4 regions of the Paenibacillus terreus genome follow, and region 1 is predicted to be linked to each of the others. Evidence: riboswitches for the same ligand, from Rfam matches in the RefSeq annotation. Region 1 holds a riboswitch; each other region holds the start of a gene.

Region 1 (5,238 bases):
CCTGAAAATAGGCGCCCGCACTCTGTCTGGTCCCCGTGTCCCAGCGAGTGCGCGTGCTGTTATCGATGGCCAGTCTGGCATTGGCTTCATTCGGGCTGGCGCTTGCCTTCCAGACTGTCCGGTCAAGTGCGGCAAGACCCGTGTATTCCACTTTGGCTCCGGGAGAAATTTTCCCGGAGCCTGCCGCACGTATTTTGTAGGTGTAGGAAGTGCCTGCTTTGACCGATGTATCGGAATAATTGGTTGCTTTTACCGCTGAAGCGATGACCTGATAAGGGCCGTCAGTGCCTTCCGCACGCAGCACGTCATAAGCAAGGGCCCCCTCGGCTTCCGTCCAGTCCACTTTAATGTCTCCATCCTGGGACACATTAGCTGTTACCCAATCAGGGGCAGAGACGTCAGCCGTGCTGACACCATCGACCACCTTGGCCGGAGTGAGAATGTATTGGACGGATTCGCCCGGACCGAGTGTTTCTTCAAAATCCAGGGTTGGGGAAGCCTGCAGACCGGGCAATGTGGTTTGTGCTTCGGCATAGGTGGCCCCGGGACCGAATCGTTCTCCCTGATAGGTACCCTGATTCGGCATCGTTACACGAACCTTAATATGCTGGGTTGTCGGCTCGAAGTTCACCAGATTAACCAGCAGCTTGTTGGATTTCGCACCGCTCCCCGGCAGCGGATCAAGTGTGGATGTGTCCACCGCACGCACATAAACCATTTTGTCGGCGGTCTCACTCTTGTTCAGCACCTCATAGGTTAACGGCTTGCCATGAGTGGCATATGCCAGGCTGAGACGTCTCATGATATCAACGCGTGAATCCTGACCGCTTGCAAACTCATGAATTTTGGTATTCGCAGGATTGTGATTGTTCAGATCAAAGCCTGTTTCAAATAAAGTGAAATCCTTGTAGAAAGCGGCATGCTGGATGAGCATATCGGCATATCCAATCTGTGACCGCATGATCCGGTCGAAAACCGCTGCCTGCGGCTGGCTCGCCCCATAAGCCGGGTTATCCGTATGGGAGTCGGAGGTACCGAACTCCGTGTTCAGCATCTGCTTGCTGAGCCCATCCTTGGACCCGCTGAAGGTCTGCAGATTTTCAACAAAGCTGCCCCCCCGTCCCTGCACATACGATTCACCATAGGCGTGCCCGTTGGTCAGATCCGTCACATTCTCCAGCTCAAGGCGCTGCTGGGGGTCCCTTTCCCATCCGTCCGGATCGCCGCACTCCTTCTTGTCTCCCGTCTGATTCTTGCATGATTTGACGGAATATGCCGGCCAATAAGCCCATCCGGGAGCTACTGTTTTCATATGTGGAGCCATTTTCTTTCCTTCACTGTTCAGCCAATTGGCCACCGCCAGATTGACGGCTTTGGACCGGTTGAACAGCCCCGGTTCGTTGTCGACTTCAAAATACTGCACATACGGACCGTAATTTTGCAGATATGAAGCCAACTTCTGCTTGGCGGACTCCGGCAGCGTACCGTCCGCATTCAGCTTGATGTCGCCTGTATACAGATACAGGGCAACAGCCTGCATGTTGTACTGCTTGAGGGTTTTGTAATAGTTGTCCAGATCAGAGCATGCATTGCCGACATTGCTCGCACAGGTGACCCGCATAATATTTCCGCTGTAAGCGATCCCCAGCCATTTCATCACGGCAGGCAGATGACGGGTAGCCCCTTTATCATAATAAAACTCGTTATTGTTTACATTGGTTCCTGTACGGATGTAGCTGCCATGAATCGGTTCCGCAGCCGGGGAAGCAAGCTTCTCAAGACTCAGGCTGTCCCATGTCCACCAAAGGCTCGAATTCTCCGCCTCCGAGCAGTACAAGCACCGGGCCACCCGGAGCTTGAGCTGATTTACTCCTGTCTGCAGCTGTTCCTTCGGGATATATAATTGATAATTGCTCTTGAAGGTATATTGGCTTCCGGTTCCCGCCACACCCGCAATCTGAATCAAGCCGGAAAGCTGGTTGTTGGAAAACACGGCCATCTGCGGCACAGCCTTGCTGGCGTCCAGAATGCGGACATTAAACCGGACACCATTGGCCGGAATGGTGTCCAGCTCATATTCGAGCACGAGCTCCGGATTGGTCTCGGCATTCAGTCCTGGGGGAATGGATCCGTTAAGTTGAATAACAGGGGTGGAAGTCTTAACGGCCTGCGCCGCTCCTCCCGCCGCCTTTAACGCCGTTGCGCTCGCCGCTTGAACGTCCAGGGTGGCCGATTCCTTGCCCGCCGCTCCTTTGAATTCAGCGGAGGAATCATCGCTGACGCCAAGCATCCACAAGGTGGTAGCGGCGTTCTTCTCATTTTCCTGATTGCTTTTGTTGGCATAACCCAAAAGCGAAAACAAGATAACCAAGCCAAGCAGGCCCAGAAGCAAATATACATACTTGTTAGCCAACCAATTTTTCATTGTTCATGTCCACACTTTCTGTACAGGGTTGCCGGAAAGAGAGAGCTATTCCACAGTATGGAACAAAGCGCTCGAAGGAATGACCGCTTTGGCCTCCTGCTCGCTCTCCCACATCAGGCGTGCCATGGCATCACCTGTTCCTTCGTAATATTCCACTTTGAGGTCGTAGAGCTGATCCGCCGCAAGGCTGATGCTTCCCTTACGCTCTGTCCAGCTTTGCTTGAACCAACTGTCAATGATCTGCTGCCCGTTCACCCATACCCGGATTCCGTCATCGGAAATGGTCGTAAAAGTATAGGTGCCGCTGTATTTCGGTTTTACCTTGCCTGTCCAGCGTACGGAGAATTGATCGGCAGGTACCGCCGGATCCGGCGCGGCACTGCGCCAGTTAAAATCCAGCTTGGCATCCGTGCGCGTAAGCACAGGTGTTCCGCTTAGCTCGATATTGTTGAAGAACTCGGCGTGCAGTCCCTCATATACCGCATCTGGAACAGGCTCGGGGGCAGGTTCCGGGTCAGGCTCCGGATCAGGTTCCTCCCCGACCGGCGGTGTTCCCGGAGGAGCAGTATCAGGCGGCTCCACAGGAGGGGCTTCAGGAGGAGCGGCCATATCTGCAGCCAATTCATCCCGAGTCAGTGTTCTGTCTTCATTCATGTATGCAATAATCTGATCGTTCGAATTGTTTTGTGTCAGCATGTTGCCCCAGGTCATGGAGTAGACCCATTTCGGCTGGGCAGACAGCACTCTCTCGGAAGGCATCTCGCCGTGCTCGCCAATGGCAATCGGTTTTTCTCCGGCCAGACTCAGCAATCCGTCGTAGTAGCTCTGCTCGAAATCATTGTCATAGATGTCCGCAGCCAGAATGTCGACCTTGGACAAACCGGGAAACGTACTGACATAAGGAGCTGACCAAGCATTCGGAGCGTTGGGATTCCAGACCCACAGCAGATTGTTCAGCTGGTGGACATTCACAAATCGGTCATACATGATATCCCATAATTTCACAAAGTTCTTCTTGTTTCCCCACCAGAACCAATCCCCGTTCATCTCGTGGTAAGGCCGCCATAGAACGGGCACACCCGCATCCCGCAGCTGGCCAAGGGACACCGCGACTTGATCCAGATCCGCGATCAGCCGTGCATATTCCCTGGTACCTGGTGTCACGTACTTGTCAAATTGCGCCTGGGTAATCTTGGCCTGTACATTGGCCCAGGTCAACGGTTTGCCGGGAAGCGCCTGATGAAAGGTTATGGCAACGATGCCGCCGGCATTGTGCCAATTAATCGCGCTATACACTACATTGCTGCGCTGGGCCTCGGCCTCTGCAGCCGACTGGTTGGAGACAGCCCCCAGCTCATAGCCGTGCAGGCCGGCATACTGCCCGCTGATTTTCTTCAGTTTGATGTTCAGCTCATCCGGGCTCTCCAGATAATCATGCTGACCTGTAATCATCCCTTTTCCGTCCAAACTGGACAAGTACGCATATAATTCGCGCGCCCCGGCCGAAGCAGCCGGATTAATGGGCGCTGCTTCGGCATGGGCAGTGTGTTCCCGGGACAGGCCTGATGGGAGCAGAGAGCAAAACAGCACGACAGGCAGCAGTTTTTTAAAAAATCGATACATAGAATAAGTTTTCACCAATTCTCTCCCTCTCGGTAGCCAGGCTGCCAGCCCTCGATGGGGTAAGGCCCTATAGCTTTGCGTTCACCTGTCTTTCGACAGGGTTGCCATTTTTCGTATGAAGGTCTATGAAGCTCCTTCTTATCCTAGAGTATCGACTCCGATTTACCAAAAATTAATAGATCATTTATGCTGAAACCCATTTTTTCAGATATTATGACAAAAAAACCTGTAAAACAACATCATTTTTTGCAATGATATGCGTAAAAACGCAACAAGTGCGTTTTTCAGGAAATGAACTGTTGCAGAGAAATTTCATTCCAATCCATGCAGAAACGGACGGTATCTTCTTCCACCAGCTCCGATCCTGCTTGTACCTCAATCAGTTCCACATCGGTCACCGCCAGAATGCTGTGCTTGGTGCCTTCCGGAATGCGGACAACGTCGCCGGCCTTTACTTTGTGCAGCTTCTCGTTCAGAATCACTTCCGCTTCGCCGCTGATGATCGTCCAAATTTCGCTCCGCTTGCGATGAAGCTGGTAGCTGATATTTTTGCCCTTCTCGATACAAATCCGTTTGGTGAGCACTTCATTGCCCTCCGGATATTTCACATAATCCACAACCCGGTAATGCCCCCAACGGCGCTCCTCATACATCGGACGCTGATTGTGAGCCTTCAGTACTTCCTTGATCCGCGGGCTCTCCGCCTTGTTGGTTACAAGAATGCCATCCGGACTGGCCGCTACGATCAGATCGCTGGCCCCGATAATGGTAACCGGAATGTCCAGCTCGTTGATCAGGCTTGTATTCACGGAATCCTCAGTCATTACTCCCTTGCCCACCTGACGCTGTGACATTTCCTCCGTCAGCGTGTTCCAGGTGCCGAGATCCTTCCAGAAGCCATCATATGGAAGAACTACGATATTCTCTTCCTTCTCTACCACTTCATAATCAAAGCTTATTTTAGGCAAAATATGATATTGTTTCTGCAGTTCTTCATAATTCAGCGGAAGCCCCTTCCCTTCCAGAATGTTCAGCAGATATCCCAGACGGAAAGCAAAAACTCCGCAGTTCCAGAGCGCGCTCCGCTCAATCAGAAGCTCAGCCTGCTCTTTGCTCGGTTTCTCTTGAAAATGGCTGACCTGCAGGCAGCCTGCAATTCCGGCCGGTCCTTCTTTCGGAATGATATAACC
Region 2 (5,238 bases), on a different contig from region 1:
AACGCAGGATACACCAAATGTAAAAATACAGTTACGGCAAGCAAGCTGCCGAAGGCATGGGACGGAATGTAACAGAGGAGCGCAATGAGCGTGCCGATGGCCGCTGCATTTAATAAGGTTTTACTGCTGAATTTCCCCGATAATGCAGGGAAAATAACTAATGTGGACAGGCCTCTTGCCACCAAACCCACGCTCATAATCAGACTTGCCTGTGACACCGAGATCCCTTTTGTATGAATCAACCATCCGGTCCAATAGGGCAGAAAAACACCCCATGTAACAAAAAAACTGAAAAACTGTCTGCTCATCCAGCGTTGTGTGTTCATTTTGTTCCCTCCACAGGTTGCATGATATCATGGAGGGGGATACGGCAACATGAGAAATCTCATCTTTTGGGGTGGACTATGGAAATATATAAAAATGAGAAAAGAGAACGTTATCTGGAGGAACACTCCATTGCACATTTATTTTCTTTTCCGATTGAAGAGTTTATTGAGGTGCATGAATATAAGCGTGGTGAATGGATTATTAAGGAAGGCATGAGGCCTGATTATTTATTTTATGTTGTTGAAGGAAAGGCCAAAATTTATGTGACCCATCACAACGGGAAGGTGTCCCTGATTAATTTTATCAATGCTAAAGACTATTTTGGAGAAATGGAATTGTTGAACGAGGTATATTATACAAAAGGGATTCAGACTTCTACCAGGACGGTTTGCTTTGCGTTTCCTTTTCATCACTGCCGTGCACAAATGCTGGAAGACCCGTTATTTCTGCGTGGACTGACGAAGTTTCTGAGTGAAAAAGCCACCAAAATGGCGGCCAAGTCCTCGCAAAGCCTCGCTTTCCCGCTTGAAAACCGGTTAGCGGATTTTATTTTGCAGACTGCTGACGAAGGGGTCTATAAGGAAAAGCATGTGACCGTTTGTGATTTTCTGGGTGTCTCCTATCGGCATTTATTATACGTATTTGCTCAATTTTGTGATAAAGGATATTTGCAAAAAGAAGGCCGTCACTACCGCATTCAGCGGTACGACTCCTTATATGAACTTGCCGGGATGTTGGGGAATACGTAGTGATTTGCGATTAAACGCCTGTCCCTTCTTTTCTCAAACGTTGCTCATGCTTAAGAAGCCATTCCTTTCGCCATAGGCCGCCCGCATAGCCGGTTAACTTCCCGTTGGTACCAATAATTCGGTGGCAGGGGATGACAATGCTTAATTTGTTTTTGCCGTTTGCGCTGCCGACAGCTCGTATGGCCTTTTCATTCCCGATGGAAACAGCAATATCTTTGTAGGACCACGTTTGCGCGTAGGGGACTGTTTTTAAAGAATTCCAAACCGTTTTTTGAAATTCAGTACCTTCATATATATAAGGAAATGTAAACTCGGTACGTGTGCCTTTAAAATACTCATCAAGCTGATCACGGCAAAGCTTCAAAGCCTGGGGAGTTTCGTCATGGATAGCATTTACGATCTGGTCCCGTTCCGAGAACAGGATAGAGTAAACCGCTTGATCGGTTCCTTGTATTTCAACCATTCCAATGGGGGATTGGTAATCTATTATATACAGTCTGCTCATATAAGGACCTCCAAGAAAAAAGGTAGTATTGAATCTCCAGTTTATCGATTAAGGCTCTTTCCTCATCTTACGAAACTCGCTTGGCGAACAGCCTTTTAAATTTCGAAACACTTTGTAAAAATTAGAAAGACTTTGGAAGCCTACCTCATAACCAATTTCAAGATTGGTCATATCGGTCGTTTGAAGAAGCTGTGTGGCTCTATCGATGCGCACTTTTTCCAAAAAAGTACGCGGAGTCTCTGATGTTTCTTTTTTAAACAGCCTTTCAAGATAAAAGGGGCTTAAACCGACCTGTTCCGCAATATCATTCAGCTTCAAATCTTGTTTATATTGATTCACTAAAATTGTCGTAACACTTTTGACAAATTCACTGTTTGGAGAATGTTCAACCTCGGGCTGGCATCTTTTACATGCACGATAACCAGCTTTTTCAACCTCACTGATATTGTGATAGAACTCAACATTTATCTTTTTGGGCTTTCTGGATCTGCAGGAAGGACGGCAGTAGATTTTTGTTGTTTTCACGGCTGTAAAAAATAGACCATCATATTTCCGGTCGCAGGCAATGATTTTTTCCCACATCTCGTCAAATGAAAGATTTATACTGGTCATCACTTCATCCCTGCCTTCTGATCTAGTTTTCATATAAATGTGAGGTATCCTGTAATTCCAATAATTTAGCCGCATTGTTTTGTAAGCAAGCGATGACTTTATCTGACAGGGCATTTCCGAAGCTGAAACGCTTGACGCCTAACTCTTTCAGCTTATTACAACTCGTCAGGTTAGGCAAAGACAATATATTGAGCGGCGCCTTGACTTGAGCAGCTATTTGCTGAATTTCGTCCTCTTCCGTTACCCCTGGCACAAAGATGCCACTGGCCCCGCTTTCAACATAGGCACTGGCCCGATCGATCGTTTCATTGAAGGGGTTTTCCAATTGAAAGTAAGTATCCGTTCTGGCGTTGATATAAAAATCTTTGAATCCGCGATTTTCCAGCGCCGTCCTCATTTTGATCAGAAGGCTGCAATGATCCGCTATATCTCTTAACCCCGTTTCTTTTTTCAAGGAATCCTCGATATTAATGCCGGCGACCCCGACATCTGCTGTTCTTAATACATTATCGATAATTGTGTTAAAATCCTCGCTATATCCTGCCTCGATATCAGCGGATACCGGTATTTTTACATTTTCTGCAATGGTTTTGACGATTGCTAGATTTTGATTAAAATCTATTAATTCTCCGTCCGCATAGCCTAACGAGTTGGCAATCCCCCAGCTGGTAGTACCAATGGCTTTAAAACCTGTCTTCTCTAATGTCAAAGCTGATAATAGATCCCAGGCATTTCCCAAAAATAATAGCTCCTCTGAAGTATGGAGATTATTGAACTCCCGAATCATCGACATTTTGCTTCCTCCTTGGCTTTGGTGTAACTCATTCTATCAAGGAGGCTTTAATCATTTCGTCCTCATTCTTGCTCTTATGGTCTGAGATATGAACGAAAAAAAAGATCATCGAATGGGCGCGGAAATCAATGAATCTTGTAAATTTTCTCTTGATAGAAATAGAGATATTTGGTAAGATAGTCTCACAAAAGCTACTCACGATAACGGCAAACTTGTCGAAAGGCAAGGACGCAAAGCTACAGGGCCTACTTGGCGATATGTCAAACGGCAGCCAGCTACCGAACGAAGACGCTTTTTTTGTTTTTCATAGGATAATTTTATATTAAAATCTGGAAACTCTAGCACGACAATGGCAAACTTGTCGAAAGACTGGGACGCAAAGCTACAGGGCCTTCTTGACGATATGTCAATGGCAGCCTGGCTATCGAAGGGAGTTTGCAGTTATGCGCAACGCAATATTCGCGATTGTAGGACTTTTTGCGTTATTATTGTGGGCTCCGTTTGTACAAGCTGCGCAATCTCAGGATTGGCTGGGCTTGGAACAGCTGGACCGTGGTGTGATCGTTGTTCGCTATGATGTGAAAGCCGGCATCAAGACGAAGCTCATGATCTCAAAAGGTCAGGACAAATATACGTATGTACTTTCGCCGAATAAACGGCAGGAAGCATTCCCGCTGCAGATGGGCAACGGTGATTACACGGTTACCGTACTGGAGCAAGTCAGCGGTACCAAATATAAGATCGCACAGGAAGCGCCCGTTACACTTCAACTGGCAAACAAGAGCAAAGTGTTTTTGAGTTCTGTACAAAATATCAATTGGAGCGAACAGGACAAGGCTGCTCAACTTGCGAAGAAGCTAACCGCGTCTGCTCAATCTGACGAAGAAAAAGTACAGGCTATTTATGAATATATTGTTGGTACGATCAGATACGACAAGGCTCTTGCAACCAGTGATCTGACAGATTACCTTCCCGATATCAATCGCACGATTGCAGGGCAGAAGGGGATGTGTTACGACTATGCCTCCCTGTTCGCTTCCATGCTGCGGAGTATCGGCATTCCAGCCAAGCTCGATATGGGGACTTCGGAATACGTCGATGTTTACCACGCCTGGAATGAAGTTTATTTGAACGGAAAATGGGTAACCATTGATACAACGGTTGATGCGAGCTGGAAAGCCAAAGGGGCCGATTTTAAAATGATAAAAGACGCCTCTCGTTATTCGGTATCCAAATATTACTAAAAAGAATACGATTAACTTAAGCTTTGGACACATGTCCAAGGCTTATTCGAGTTTGTAGAGAAATTGTAGAGGTCCGGCAGTTATAATGCAAGAAGCCCATTTGGTTCTGGTGGGAAAAACAGGAACAATGAATCGTGCGCCATTTAGAAATAAGTGGAGGTGATGGACTGAAGGTCTCTTAACGGCATACAATTCAATGCAGTATAGATAGCCCGATTTGCGCACGGAAAGCTGGATCGGAACCGACATTACGAGGGTGATGTAGAGACTGAGGGAGAGATTATGAAGAAAAAAGTTAGTGGAATCGTTGTGGCGCTGCTGCTTCTGCTTCAATCGGTTTTTGGTGTAACCGTCTGGACGGGCAATGTAGCCAATGCCAACGCGGCCGATGCACTGTCAAACGTGCAGGAATCCGTGTATGGGGAAACGGATGAAGTTGCAGTGACGGATGATGTGTATATCCCGCCGGCGCCAGTCAAGAATACGGACAATATTTTAACAAAAGTGGTATTAACCGACTCGAATGGTAACGTGGTCGATGCGGTATATAATCCGGACAGTACCCTGGACATCGGTGAGGCTGTGAATCTCAGCTACGAATGGGAGCTTCCGAATAATCACGGCTACAAGAACGGGGATACCTTTACCTTCGAACTGCCAAAGCAGTTTGAAATTTTTACGGACATTGACGCACCGCTCGTGGCCGATCAAGACAAAGTTGGCACATTTACCGTCGATCGGAGCGGGAAGGTTGTCATGACCTTCAACGATTATGTGGAAAGCCATTCCAACGTAAGCGGCAAGCTGCAAATACGCACCGAGTTTACGAAGGAAACGATTAAGGGAAGCACGGAAGTCATCATTGCCATTCCGGTAAAAAGCGGTGTGCAGACCGTTATCGTGAATCTGAAGCCGCAGGGCGGAAAGTTGATCGATAAACAGGGGAAAGCGGTTGGCAAAGACCGGATCGATTGGACGGTTCAAGTCAACAAGTCGCTGGATAAGATC
Region 3 (5,238 bases), on a different contig from region 1:
GGGATTGCAGGAAGCGGTGAACCTGGGCTGGAAGCTTGCGGCCGCGCTGAAGGGCTGGGCACCGGAATGGCTGCTGGACAGCTATCATCAGGAGCGCATGCCTGTAAACACGGCGCTGCTTCGCAATACCCGGGCTCAGGCGGTGCTGATGGCATCGGATTTCTCGCAGTCTATGGGCGACCTGCGCAGCCTGCTGTCCGAACTGCTGCAAATTCCGGAAGCGAACAGATTGCTGGCCGGCCAGATCTCAGCGTTTAACATCCGTTATGAGTCGGACCCGCTTGCACTAGCGCATCCGCTGAACGGATCCCGCCTACGGGATTTGAAGCTGAGAACGGAAGACGGTGCTCTCCACCAGGCGTATGAATTTTTCCATTCCGGCTCTTTCGTACTGCTTCACTTTGCGGGGGACCCAACGATCCAAGGGGCCGATTGGAGCCGTTACCCTCATATCAAGCCGGTGTTCGCTTCGCTTGCCGAGGATGCCGCTGATTGGGCCGACGTGCATACGGCGCTCGTTCGTCCGGACGGCTATGTCGCATGGGCGTTGTCACGGTCGGAATCGGAGCCTGTGGAATCGGTCCGGCAAGGGATCGCTCGCTGGTGCGGCGAAGCAGGGATTCTTTGATTTGATTGTTTTGAACAAAACAAAAAATGCTGAGAACAGGGGAATCTTACACCTGTTCTCAGCATTTTTTAATCAGAATATCGCAGGAGAATAGCGAATTCTGATAGTAAGTGGGGGGTATGCACGGAGCATCTCACAACGTATGATAGGAGACACTTTTGTCCTTAACTATGGAGGAGGGTTAAGTTACTAAAACATCATTTATAATCTCCTTCAGATAAAGCACAATCTCATCCACATGCTCCTTCCGGGTATGGGGTGAAATGACGGAGAGCTTGGCTGCGTAAAGCGGCATCGTATGCAGGTCTGCCGTCAATACAGATAAGTGTTTTTTCGTATGGTCCAATAACATACTCTCTCTCCGCCGGCCCAATCGCTCGAATAATCTTTCGTTCAGGAGATTGGTGCGCTCCACTTCCTCCTGCGTGCATTCCCCGTTCAATTCCTCCGCGAAGCGGGAAACGCCGCCCGGGTATATGCGAAACAAAGTAATGTTCCCCGGATTAAACCTATTTACAATCACCGCTTCGGGAATGTTCATTTTCAGTGCTTTCCTGAAAGCAATGTTCACCTCGACCAGTTGGCCCAGGATCTGTTGATAACCTTCAATCCCGAAAGCCAGCAGTACGCTGTAGATTCCGAAGGAGCTAGCGGGCGTTTCTTCCGGAGGAAGGTCTATAAGCTGAAGATCCTTTGCGTCTTTAACCAGAAGCAGGCTGCTTGAATGCGGAATATGCCCTGATTTATGAAAATCAACGCACAATGAATCGGCAAAGCGAAGCTTGGCCATTTTGGATTGAATCCTGTACAGGGCGTGTAATGTCTCCGGTTCAAAGGAAAGGGGATTGGCTGCAAAATCGTACCCGTTAAAGAAGGCAAAGATTCCGCCGAGCGCCGAGTCCGCGTGGATATGCGGCCGGGGAATATTATAAGCGGAGCACAGAATGGCGGCTAAATGGTAAATTTCCTCTACATCGTCGATCCCCATCGCATCGCTTGTCCCCGTTGTGGCTACAATGCAAATCGGTGTTCCTCCGCTGCGGATCACACGAATCAATTGATCCTTCAACTCCACAAGATCCATGGAGCTGTCCGGCAGTGTCCGCACCCGGATCAAATGACCGCTTCCGATCCCTACCGCTTCCATTGACCTGGACAAGCTGTCATAAGCCGCTTCCGAACAGAGCACATACAGCTTGCGGGGCACGCCCGAGCGGGGTGCATCGGGAGCAAGCTTGGCAATCGCGATGCGCAATGCCGCAAATAGGGCCCTTTGCCCTTCCCCAGGGGTGTAACCTCCACTGCTGCTGCTGTCGTATCCGACCAGCCTGGACAGCATTGCTGTTACACTGGCTTCTGCCTCTGCACCTGCCGGCCCGTATGCCTCCGACATATGACTGTCATTAACCAGACAAGCGGTCAACAGGCCGAGAATACCCGGGATGCTGTCCATCTGGAGCGTATTTGTCAATTCGTATCTTTTATGTAGGGGGAGGGAGTGCAGAAGTGACAATAGCTTATGATTGACCTCTTCCATAGACATCCCCGCTGCCGGTATTTTACATGACCGTATAAGTTCACTATATAAGTCGCTTTGTCGGCGGTTACTCTCCATGAGATATACATGATCATGAGCTTTAACGCGGTCGATGCCGATCAGGATTTGCTCGATCCATTTCAGAAAAGCTGCTCTCTGCGAATCATTCCCGTCTGAACCGGGGTACCGTGTTCCGATGTCAGGCTTGCTGTCGTACAACATCCAATCCCCTCCCCGTGTGCTATTAATACTGCCTACAAAGCATGTCCCGAGCCGCCGTCGATATTTACAGAGGTGCCGGTTACATAGGAAGCCGCTCCGGATGCCAAAAATGTAATAACTTTCGCCGCTTCATCCCTTCGCGGACTTATGTTAAAGCACTTTCATTCCTAGAAAAATAAGAATTTTACATTTGTGAACGCAAAAACACCTCTTTCTTATCTGGTAAAGGAATAAGACGGAGGTATTTTTCCGTCGTATTCGGTAGCTGGCTGGCATCGTGGCATCCCACCTAAGCCCCTGTAGCTTTGCGTCCCCGCCTTTCAACGGGTTTGCCTTTATCGTACGAGTTTATTGCTGTCTAACCGTGTTGTATGATGTCAATTTACCAATAGGATGGTTATATGGGAATAGGAGTTTGGAACTATTTTCCTCAAATTTTCTTTATTTGGGACAAAGAAATAAAAATTTTAAGTTCTTTTGATTCATGAAATCAGGATCATCGAGCTGATAACCGCTCACAAAGACAGTATAAAAATTGATACTAGGGAACATGGATGTGAGTACTTGTGTGGGAAATTGCAAAGTATGATAATGAATTGTGTGCAACTTTCTTGAGTTGCAGTACAGCTAAAAAATGTATGATTCGTAAACCTGTGGTTGAAACTATGGGACAGGAACCAGGGAGGGATTACCATGTCAAAGAACATACTGTTCACGCCTTACACCATTAAAGGCCTGGAGCTTAAAAACCGGATTGTCATGGCGCCGATGTGCCAATACTCGGTTACAGCCAAGGACGGCATTCCGAATGACTGGCATTATGTCCATTACACCAGCCGCGCTGTGGGCGGCACAGGATTGATCATTATAGAAATGACAGATGTCGAGCCTGATGGCCGTATTTCAGACTATGATCTGGGACTGTGGTCGGATGAGCATATCCCCGCTTTTCGCCGTATTGCCGATGGTGTGCATGAGCATGGAGCGAAGCTGGGCATTCAAATTGCCCATGCCGGCCGCAAGGCGGAGGACGCAGCCGAACCTGTTGCTCCGTCGGCCATTGAGTTCCCAGGCGGAGAGCCATACAAGAAGCCGCGTGCGCTGACAACGGAGGAAGTGCGGGAGATGGTGCGGAAATTCGGGGAAGCGGCGCGCCGTGCGGTAGCGGCAGGAGTGGACACGATTGAGATCCATGGAGCGCACGGCTATCTCATTCATCAATTTCACTCCCCTCTCACCAACAAGCGGGATGATATCTACGGACAGGACCTTTCACGCTTCGGCGTAGAGGTGATTAAGGCGATCAAAAAGGAGATGCCTGAGAACATGCCGCTGCTGTTCCGGATCTCTGCCGTGGAGTATGCGGACGGAGGATACGATATCGATCATGCAATCGAATTGCTTAAGAAATACCGTGATGCGGGCGTGGATGTCGTTCACGTCAGCTCCGGCGGTGAAGGGACTCCTGGAGCGAGAAGACCAGGGAACCATCCCGGCTATCAGGTTCCGTTCGCCCGCCAGATTCGTGAGGAGGTTGGCATTCCGGTCATTGCCGTAGGCAGACTGGATGACCCCGATATGGCGCAATCGGTCATCGGGAACGGAGATGCCGAGCTGGTGGCCGTGGGGCGCGGTATGCTGAGCGATCCTTACTGGGCTGTACATGCAGCGGTAACGCTCGGCGAGGAACATAAAGTTCCCGTGCAATATGAGCGGGCGTTTTAATGGATAGGCGCCGATAGGTGCCATATAAGGTATTATAATAACCCGGCCGAGGGATTCAGCCGGGTTATTTCTTGTGTTGTTTTGTTCATCTGACCAGTACCATCTGCAACTTAATTTGGCGGAAAATAGAGGGAATACCCGTATGGGTTTGACACAGCAGCAAAGATCTATTATTATCTCATAGTGTAAGATAAATTTTAGAAGGTGTGAGCCATACAAGTGGATTATAAAGAATTAGCGGTAGAGCTCTTTGAATACGCCGCCCAAGCTCGCAAACCGCCGCTGGATGATCGGAGACAGCTCTTCTCGCGCGGGGAAGTGGGGATCCTGATTCACCTGAATTTCCATAAAGACGGGACCACCTCCGGAGAATTGAGCGAATACTTGTCCGTCAGCACGGGAAGGGTGGCAACAGCGCTGAAGAGCCTTGAGAAGAAGGGGTTTGTTGTGCGTCGTACCGATGCGGATGACAAACGCAGGGTGATCGTATTTATTACCGATGCCGGCAGGCAATTTCTGCTTGACAGACGTAATGAAGGCATTGCGTTAACCGAGAAAATGCTGCGCAGGCTGAGCGAGGAGGATGCCAAGGAGTTTGTCCGCCTGGTAAAGATCATGGCTTCCAAGAGTTAATAACCAATGCAGTTCATTTAAGGGCTGCATGATATTTTTGCCAAATGTCTTACACTATAAGATAAAAGGAGAGCAACCAGATGGTGAAGATTTTCAAATACCTCAAGAGGCATGAATGGATGCTCGTGCTTGGCAGTCTGGCCTTCATCGTTGCACAGGTATGGCTTGATTTGCGACTGCCGGATTATATGGCGGAAATTACAACCAAGCTGCAGATGGAAGGATCGAAGATATCGGATTTGCTTGTCCCCGGCGGTTATATGCTGCTGTGTGCCGTCGGCAGTATGATCGCCTCGATCATTGTCGGCTACTTCGCCGCCAGGGTGGCGGCAGGGCTGGCTATGCGTCTGCGCGGTATGGTATTTGACAAAACCTTGTCATTTTCCATGGAGGAGATTAACGGCTTTTCGACCGCCAGCTTGATCACCCGTTCAACGAACGATGTTACCCAAATTCAAACGGTGGTTGCACTGGGACTGCAGGTGATCATCAA
Region 4 (5,238 bases), on a different contig from region 1:
CAAAACCGTCACGATCCTCAGCAAAAGGACGGCTGGCCAAAGCTGGTGTATCATTCCTGGTGGAGAGGGCTTTGGCGTTATTAAAGCTGGCAAGTATAAGTTGATTTATAAGAGCTTCACTGCCCCCTGCAAACATGACATCCGCATCATTTCTTTGGATGACCTTATAGGCAGCGCCTATCGCCATGGTTGCAGATGCACATGCGGTTACGAAGGCTAAGGAAGGGCCTAATGCGCCAAAACGAATGGAAATTTGTGATGCTGCCATATTGGATAACATCTTGGCCACCAAGTTGGGACTTACCCTTTTCGATCCACGCTTGTAAAGAAGATCAACATTTTCCAGTATGGTATCCATACCCCCTACAGCTGTCCCCACATATGCCCCTAAACGCTCATGATTGACTTTTTCTAATTGCAATTGGGATTGGGCATAGGCTTGTTCTGCGGCAGCTAACGCAAATTGGGTAAAGCGGTCCAGCGATCTGGCTTCTTTACGTCCCCAAAGCGCTTCGGCATCGAAATCTTTCACTTCACCAGCAATTCTGCTATCCAAATCTGATGCATCAAAAGATTCTATTGTTGAAATGCCCGATTTACCTTCAACTAAATTCCCCCAGAAACTTTCTACACTGTTACCTATCGGTGATACAATTCCCATCCCCGTAATGACGACTCTATTCATTTAATCACTACTTTCCGCCAAATAGTCATAAACAATCTCCGGCATGGATAACGCCAAATCCGTAACAATATGTGATGCGGATACAACCTCAAGCACAGGAAGATCTGCCATCGGGGCCAGCGCATGGGCAAACAATTGCAGCCTGGCCGGAGCCGTCCAGGCACCATGAATGGTCAGATCTTTGATCTGAGCACGCACCAATCGGCATACCTTCGGATTTCCATCATAGTTCGGCACAATTTTGAGCATAAACGTTGGCTGCATAATCTCTTGACGAGCCTTCTCCGGATCAAGAGGTTGGTGTTTATATCCCATTGTTGCCGTGGCCACACGTAAAGACCCGTAGTCTAACGTACCGACTAATGTATCCGAATCAATGTACAGTCTTGGAGAGCCCAGCTTTTTCGGGTATGCACTGATCTCCCGCCCGGAAGCGATCGCAGGATGATTATCCACGTACATGGCATGAAGATATTCGCCCTTCTCACCATTAAAGCTCACCGGTATCACCTGACCCGATTCTGTATAAGCCCCCAAACCGGTCACATCCGGCATATACATGATCTCAAATTTGACCAAAGGCTCGTCAATTTCAAGCGGCTCAGGGACCACACGTCTCAGAGCTTCCAGATCGGTACGATATAAAATGTTCAGATACTCCCGATTGCGAAAATAATAAGGCCCAACGGGAAAAGCAGGAGCCCCCAATGGAGTCGACATTTGCTTAAGCACATCACTTTTCTTCATCTTGTCATCACCTTTCCGCTTTTTTGATTTCCATAAAAATAATTGTCTGGTAATCTTCCACAAAAATATCAACATGTTCGATATCTTCTTTGGGAAGTTCCTCCAATAATTCTTGCATTTGATCCTCATTACGATAAATGAGCCACCAATCCATCACAGCTTCCATATAAGCGATCGTGGGAGAGCCCGGATGATAGTTAATGATTAACAAGCGGCCGCCTGGATTGAGCATCTGGAATAATTTATTCGTTAATCTTTTAGCAATTTTGTCTGAAAGATAATCATATACACCGAGGGAATATATAAAATCAAATGTGGGAAGAGGAACTTTGTTTCTGATGATGTCAACAACTGAGGCTTGGATCGTTTCTCCAAAGTCATTTATGGCTTCCGCAGCAACCGAAAGAGCCTCCTGATCCTGATCAATGGCGACAAATTTTCCAATCGTTTTGTTTTTTACCGCAGCACAATCTGATGTTTCTCTTAAATGACCACAAGCGACGGAGAGAATATAAGGATTCGCAACACGTTCTGATGTTTGATCAATCTTGCCGGAAAGAATACGTCTTCTTTCACGGTTAGCATTAATTGCATGAGCCATACGGTTTAAGTCATAATATAGAAAATCAGCAATCTCTGATTGTTCATTCTCGTAGGGTGACGATTCCAATTTTTCATAGTCATACTGCAAGTCCAGCATTATAGGATCACCTGCATAACCACGCGGTCTTTCAAATGCTCGACGGGATAGTGGTTCTTGCAAGAAAAAATGGCTTATGGAGTGCTGACGATATCGGGGGATAAACTGGGTCCAATCTTCTGTTGAGTACTGTCGACGTATGTTTCCTAATCCATCGTAAAGAGTACTTAATGCTTCAGAGTATTGGCCTTGATTAATCTTCATTTCAACATCTTCAAAAAACTCTTTTTCAATCGTCTGATCCATTAGTTTCCCTCCCTGGAAGACTTTTAACGATTGCGGCATTCCATTCAATTCGGCAGTAGAGCTTTATTTTCTCCTAATTTGAATAAACGTGTTTAAAGATATCCTCGGGGACTGGGTCCGGGGCAAGTTCCGCGTATTCCGCAGCCTCGTCGATTTCCCTGACGATTCGTTCATGAATTTCCTTCTCCGCATGTTCCTCCAATATCCCGGATTCCTTGAGATAACGGCTAAAGGATTCAAGAGAATCGTGCTTCTTTGCTTCCTCTATTTCCTTGCGGGGACGATATCCTTGATCATCGTCATCGCTTGAATAAGGAGCCTGGCGGCAGAGGTCGGCCTCGATCAGCGTAGGGCCCTCTCCTCTATTTGCTCTGTCGACTGCCTCTTTCGTGACCTTGTATACTTCCAGGGGATCGCTGCTGTTCACACGAATGCCAGGAAAGCCGTACCCTTTTGCCCGATCCACAACACTATCAGGTGCCGCCTGCTTCGAGGAGAGGACCGAAAGACCATGCTGGTTATGTTCGCAGAAAAAAATGACCGGAAGCTTGTGTCCTCCTGCAAAGTTCGCTGCTTCGTGAAACTCCCCCCGATGGCTGCCTCCATTTCCAAAAGCGGCTAACACTACAGGATGATCTCCCCGAATTTTGCCGGCCAAGGCGATTCCTACGGCATGCGGGACATGAGTAGCGGTGAGGCCGGAAGTCGAAAGAATACGATTTTTTTTACTGCCATAATGCCCGGGCATTTGCCGCCCGCTGCTGTTCGCAGCTTCGGCCTTGGCAAAAGCGGCAAGCATCAGTTCCTTTGCCGTCATGCCGAAAACGATGGCCATGCCCATATCCCGATCATACGGGCAGAGAAAATCTTTCGTTATATCCAGCGCATGCGCCGCCCCTACCTGTGCGGCTTCATGACCCAGACAAGGGTTGTGGAAAGGGATTTTCCCAGCCCGATGAAGCAACCCCAGCCGTTCGTCGACTTTCCGTGCCAGAGCCATATCCCGGTACATGATCAGAACCTGCTGATTCGACAAACCGAGCTGTTGATGCCTGTTCCCCGCCTTGAAATGCTCGTCTTCGGCTAACATCATGATCCCCTCCCCAACACTATTTTCAGAAGAAAATGGGTCTCATCCCGTTTTCGTCATTTTGCACAACACAAAAAACCTCCCATCTGACCATCATGAAATTTTCTAGAAGTGAATAGACGGAGGTTTCCGACGTATTCGGTAACTGGCTGACATAGAGGATTGTGGTACTTCCGCCTTAGTCCCTATAGCTTTGCGTCACCGCCTTTCAACGGGTTTGCCATTATCGTACAAAGTATAAAGTTGTAATATATTGTATATTATTGCATGATTCTTACTTTATGTGGAACAGGACCTTGCTACCATATTTTTCAACATTCGACAATGTACGAATTCCTGTGCGTTTTTCTGCGTTATGTAGAGACATATGCGTAAATAACGAATTCCATGGTACATTTGATTGGTTTATATTAGAATTTTTTGGGATTTTTTGCACGTTTATCTATGGTTTTTGGAATATGGTAGGAATTTTTCCTGCTCCAGAAACAGCAAGAAAGGCCTCTGACGGACCAGAGACCTTGTGACGTATCTGTGATTTGATTGATATCAAGAAAACTGCTGCGTGATATGTTGCACAAAAGCATCTTCGCCGATCTCTTTCCTGAGCTCCAATAACGCTTTCGCATCTTCTCCAACTACATATCTCAACTGCTTTGTACCGTCCGTCGCCGCCTGATAGATGATCTCCGCCACCAATTCCGGAGTGCATGCGCTGTCCGTCTTAATAATTGCCTCCACCAAGGGCTGAACCGATTCGGAGTATGCCCGATAGTCTGGCAAAGACTCAATGGACAATAAATCGAGAGATCTGCCAAAAAAGTCCGTTTTGACCACACCAGGCTCAATTAGTTTTAACCGGATATTTTGAGAAGCAAGCTCAAACGATAAAGTTTCCGTGAAGCCTTCAATCGCAAATTTAGTTGCATGATAAAGCGAAAATGAAGGCAGCCCCACTCTTCCAGACATCGAAGATAGATTGATGATTACTCCATTGTGATTAGCTCTAAAATGAGGAAGAATGGCCTTGGTCACCGCCATAAGGCCAAAGACATTGACCTCAAACTGCTTTCGGATTTGCTCGTCTGAAGCCGCCTCGAAGATCCCCAAGACTCCGTAACCTGCATTATTTAACAGGACATCGATTGTGCCAAAACGCTCCAGCCCTAACCTCACGGCTTCTTGAATCGTTTCCTGCTGCTCGACGTCGAGCCTCGTTACCAAAACATTTTCCAGAGGCGACAGTTCGGTTTCCCTTTCAGGTGAACGCATGGTAGCAATCACATTCCATCCCTGTTCAGCAAAATACCTGGCTGCAGCTTTTCCAATTCCAGACGATGAACCCGTAATCATAATTGTTTTCATGTTTTGCCCTCCTGCAAATCATTGGTGTGTTTTTTGGGAACGCTCGCAAAACAATGTCATCGAAAACCAAATCAACGGGCTTGCTATGAATCGTACAAAGTATAATGCTGCCATAATGATATTGGATGAGATCCCGTTTTTGAATAGGACATGACTACCAAGTTTTGGGTTGAGGAGAAACTGTCCCCTAAGCCATTCAAACTTGGGGACAGTCTGTTTTTCATCTTTCCGGTTAGGCTTTCTTTCTTCTGAGCAGGAACAGACCTGCAAGCAGAATGAGGCATCCGGCCAGCATATAACCGTACATATTCGTTGCGGTTGCCGGCAGCTTGCTGCCAGTGCCATCCCCGTTGCCGGAAGAACCTCCGCTCTCCGATTCACCCGATGTGCCGGATTGTCCTGTACCTC

Evidence for each region. A riboswitch is a leader RNA that binds a small molecule or an ion and turns the genes downstream of it on or off. The one in region 1 is predicted to bind cyclic di-GMP.
Region 2: linked by a shared signal. The riboswitch ahead of ACE5KN_RS18270 (transglutaminase-like domain-containing protein) and the one ahead of ACE5KN_RS05360 (glycosyl hydrolase) in region 1 are both predicted to bind cyclic di-GMP.
Region 3: linked by a shared signal. The riboswitch ahead of ACE5KN_RS08825 (SDR family NAD(P)-dependent oxidoreductase) and the one ahead of ACE5KN_RS05360 (glycosyl hydrolase) in region 1 are both predicted to bind cyclic di-GMP.
Region 4: linked by a shared signal. The riboswitch ahead of ACE5KN_RS25340 (thiamine pyrophosphate-dependent dehydrogenase E1 component subunit alpha) and the one ahead of ACE5KN_RS05360 (glycosyl hydrolase) in region 1 are both predicted to bind cyclic di-GMP.

The regions. Positions count from the first base shown of each region.
Region 1 is NZ_JBHIRX010000002.1:250,395-255,632, reverse strand. It holds gene ACE5KN_RS05365 (discoidin domain-containing protein) at 1-2,425, opposite strand, end outside; gene ACE5KN_RS05360 (glycosyl hydrolase) at 2,471-4,048, opposite strand; cyclic di-GMP riboswitch class I at 4,077-4,164, opposite strand; gene ACE5KN_RS05355 (sugar phosphate nucleotidyltransferase) at 4,333-5,238, opposite strand, start outside.
Region 2 is NZ_JBHIRX010000010.1:82,249-87,486, reverse strand. It holds gene ACE5KN_RS18295 (MFS transporter) at 1-326, opposite strand, end outside; gene yeiL (transcriptional regulator YeiL) at 405-1,076, shown strand; gene ACE5KN_RS18285 (methylated-DNA--[protein]-cysteine S-methyltransferase) at 1,087-1,581, opposite strand; gene ACE5KN_RS18280 (bifunctional transcriptional activator/DNA repair enzyme AdaA) at 1,630-2,193, opposite strand; gene ACE5KN_RS18275 (isocitrate lyase/PEP mutase family protein) at 2,216-2,986, opposite strand; cyclic di-GMP riboswitch class I at 3,182-3,269, shown strand; cyclic di-GMP riboswitch class I at 3,328-3,415, shown strand; gene ACE5KN_RS18270 (transglutaminase-like domain-containing protein) at 3,430-4,230, shown strand; gene ACE5KN_RS18265 (collagen binding domain-containing protein) at 4,513-5,238, shown strand, end outside.
Region 3 is NZ_JBHIRX010000003.1:413,331-418,568, reverse strand. It holds gene ACE5KN_RS08835 (monooxygenase) at 1-628, shown strand, start outside; gene ACE5KN_RS08830 (pyridoxal phosphate-dependent decarboxylase family protein) at 810-2,387, opposite strand; partial or broken gene ACE5KN_RS08825 (SDR family NAD(P)-dependent oxidoreductase) at 2,420-2,521, opposite strand; cyclic di-GMP riboswitch class I at 2,645-2,731, opposite strand; gene ACE5KN_RS08820 (NADH:flavin oxidoreductase/NADH oxidase) at 3,081-4,112, shown strand; gene ACE5KN_RS08815 (MarR family winged helix-turn-helix transcriptional regulator) at 4,332-4,745, shown strand; gene ACE5KN_RS08810 (ABC transporter ATP-binding protein) at 4,826-5,238, shown strand, end outside.
Region 4 is NZ_JBHIRX010000019.1:8,025-13,262, forward strand. It holds gene fabF (beta-ketoacyl-ACP synthase II) at 1-685, opposite strand, end outside; gene ACE5KN_RS25330 (acetoacetate decarboxylase) at 686-1,432, opposite strand; gene ACE5KN_RS25335 (class I SAM-dependent methyltransferase) at 1,440-2,378, opposite strand; gene ACE5KN_RS25340 (thiamine pyrophosphate-dependent dehydrogenase E1 component subunit alpha) at 2,452-3,468, opposite strand; cyclic di-GMP riboswitch class I at 3,606-3,700, opposite strand; gene ACE5KN_RS25345 (SDR family oxidoreductase) at 4,015-4,830, opposite strand; gene ACE5KN_RS25350 (isopeptide-forming domain-containing fimbrial protein) at 5,063-5,238, opposite strand, start outside.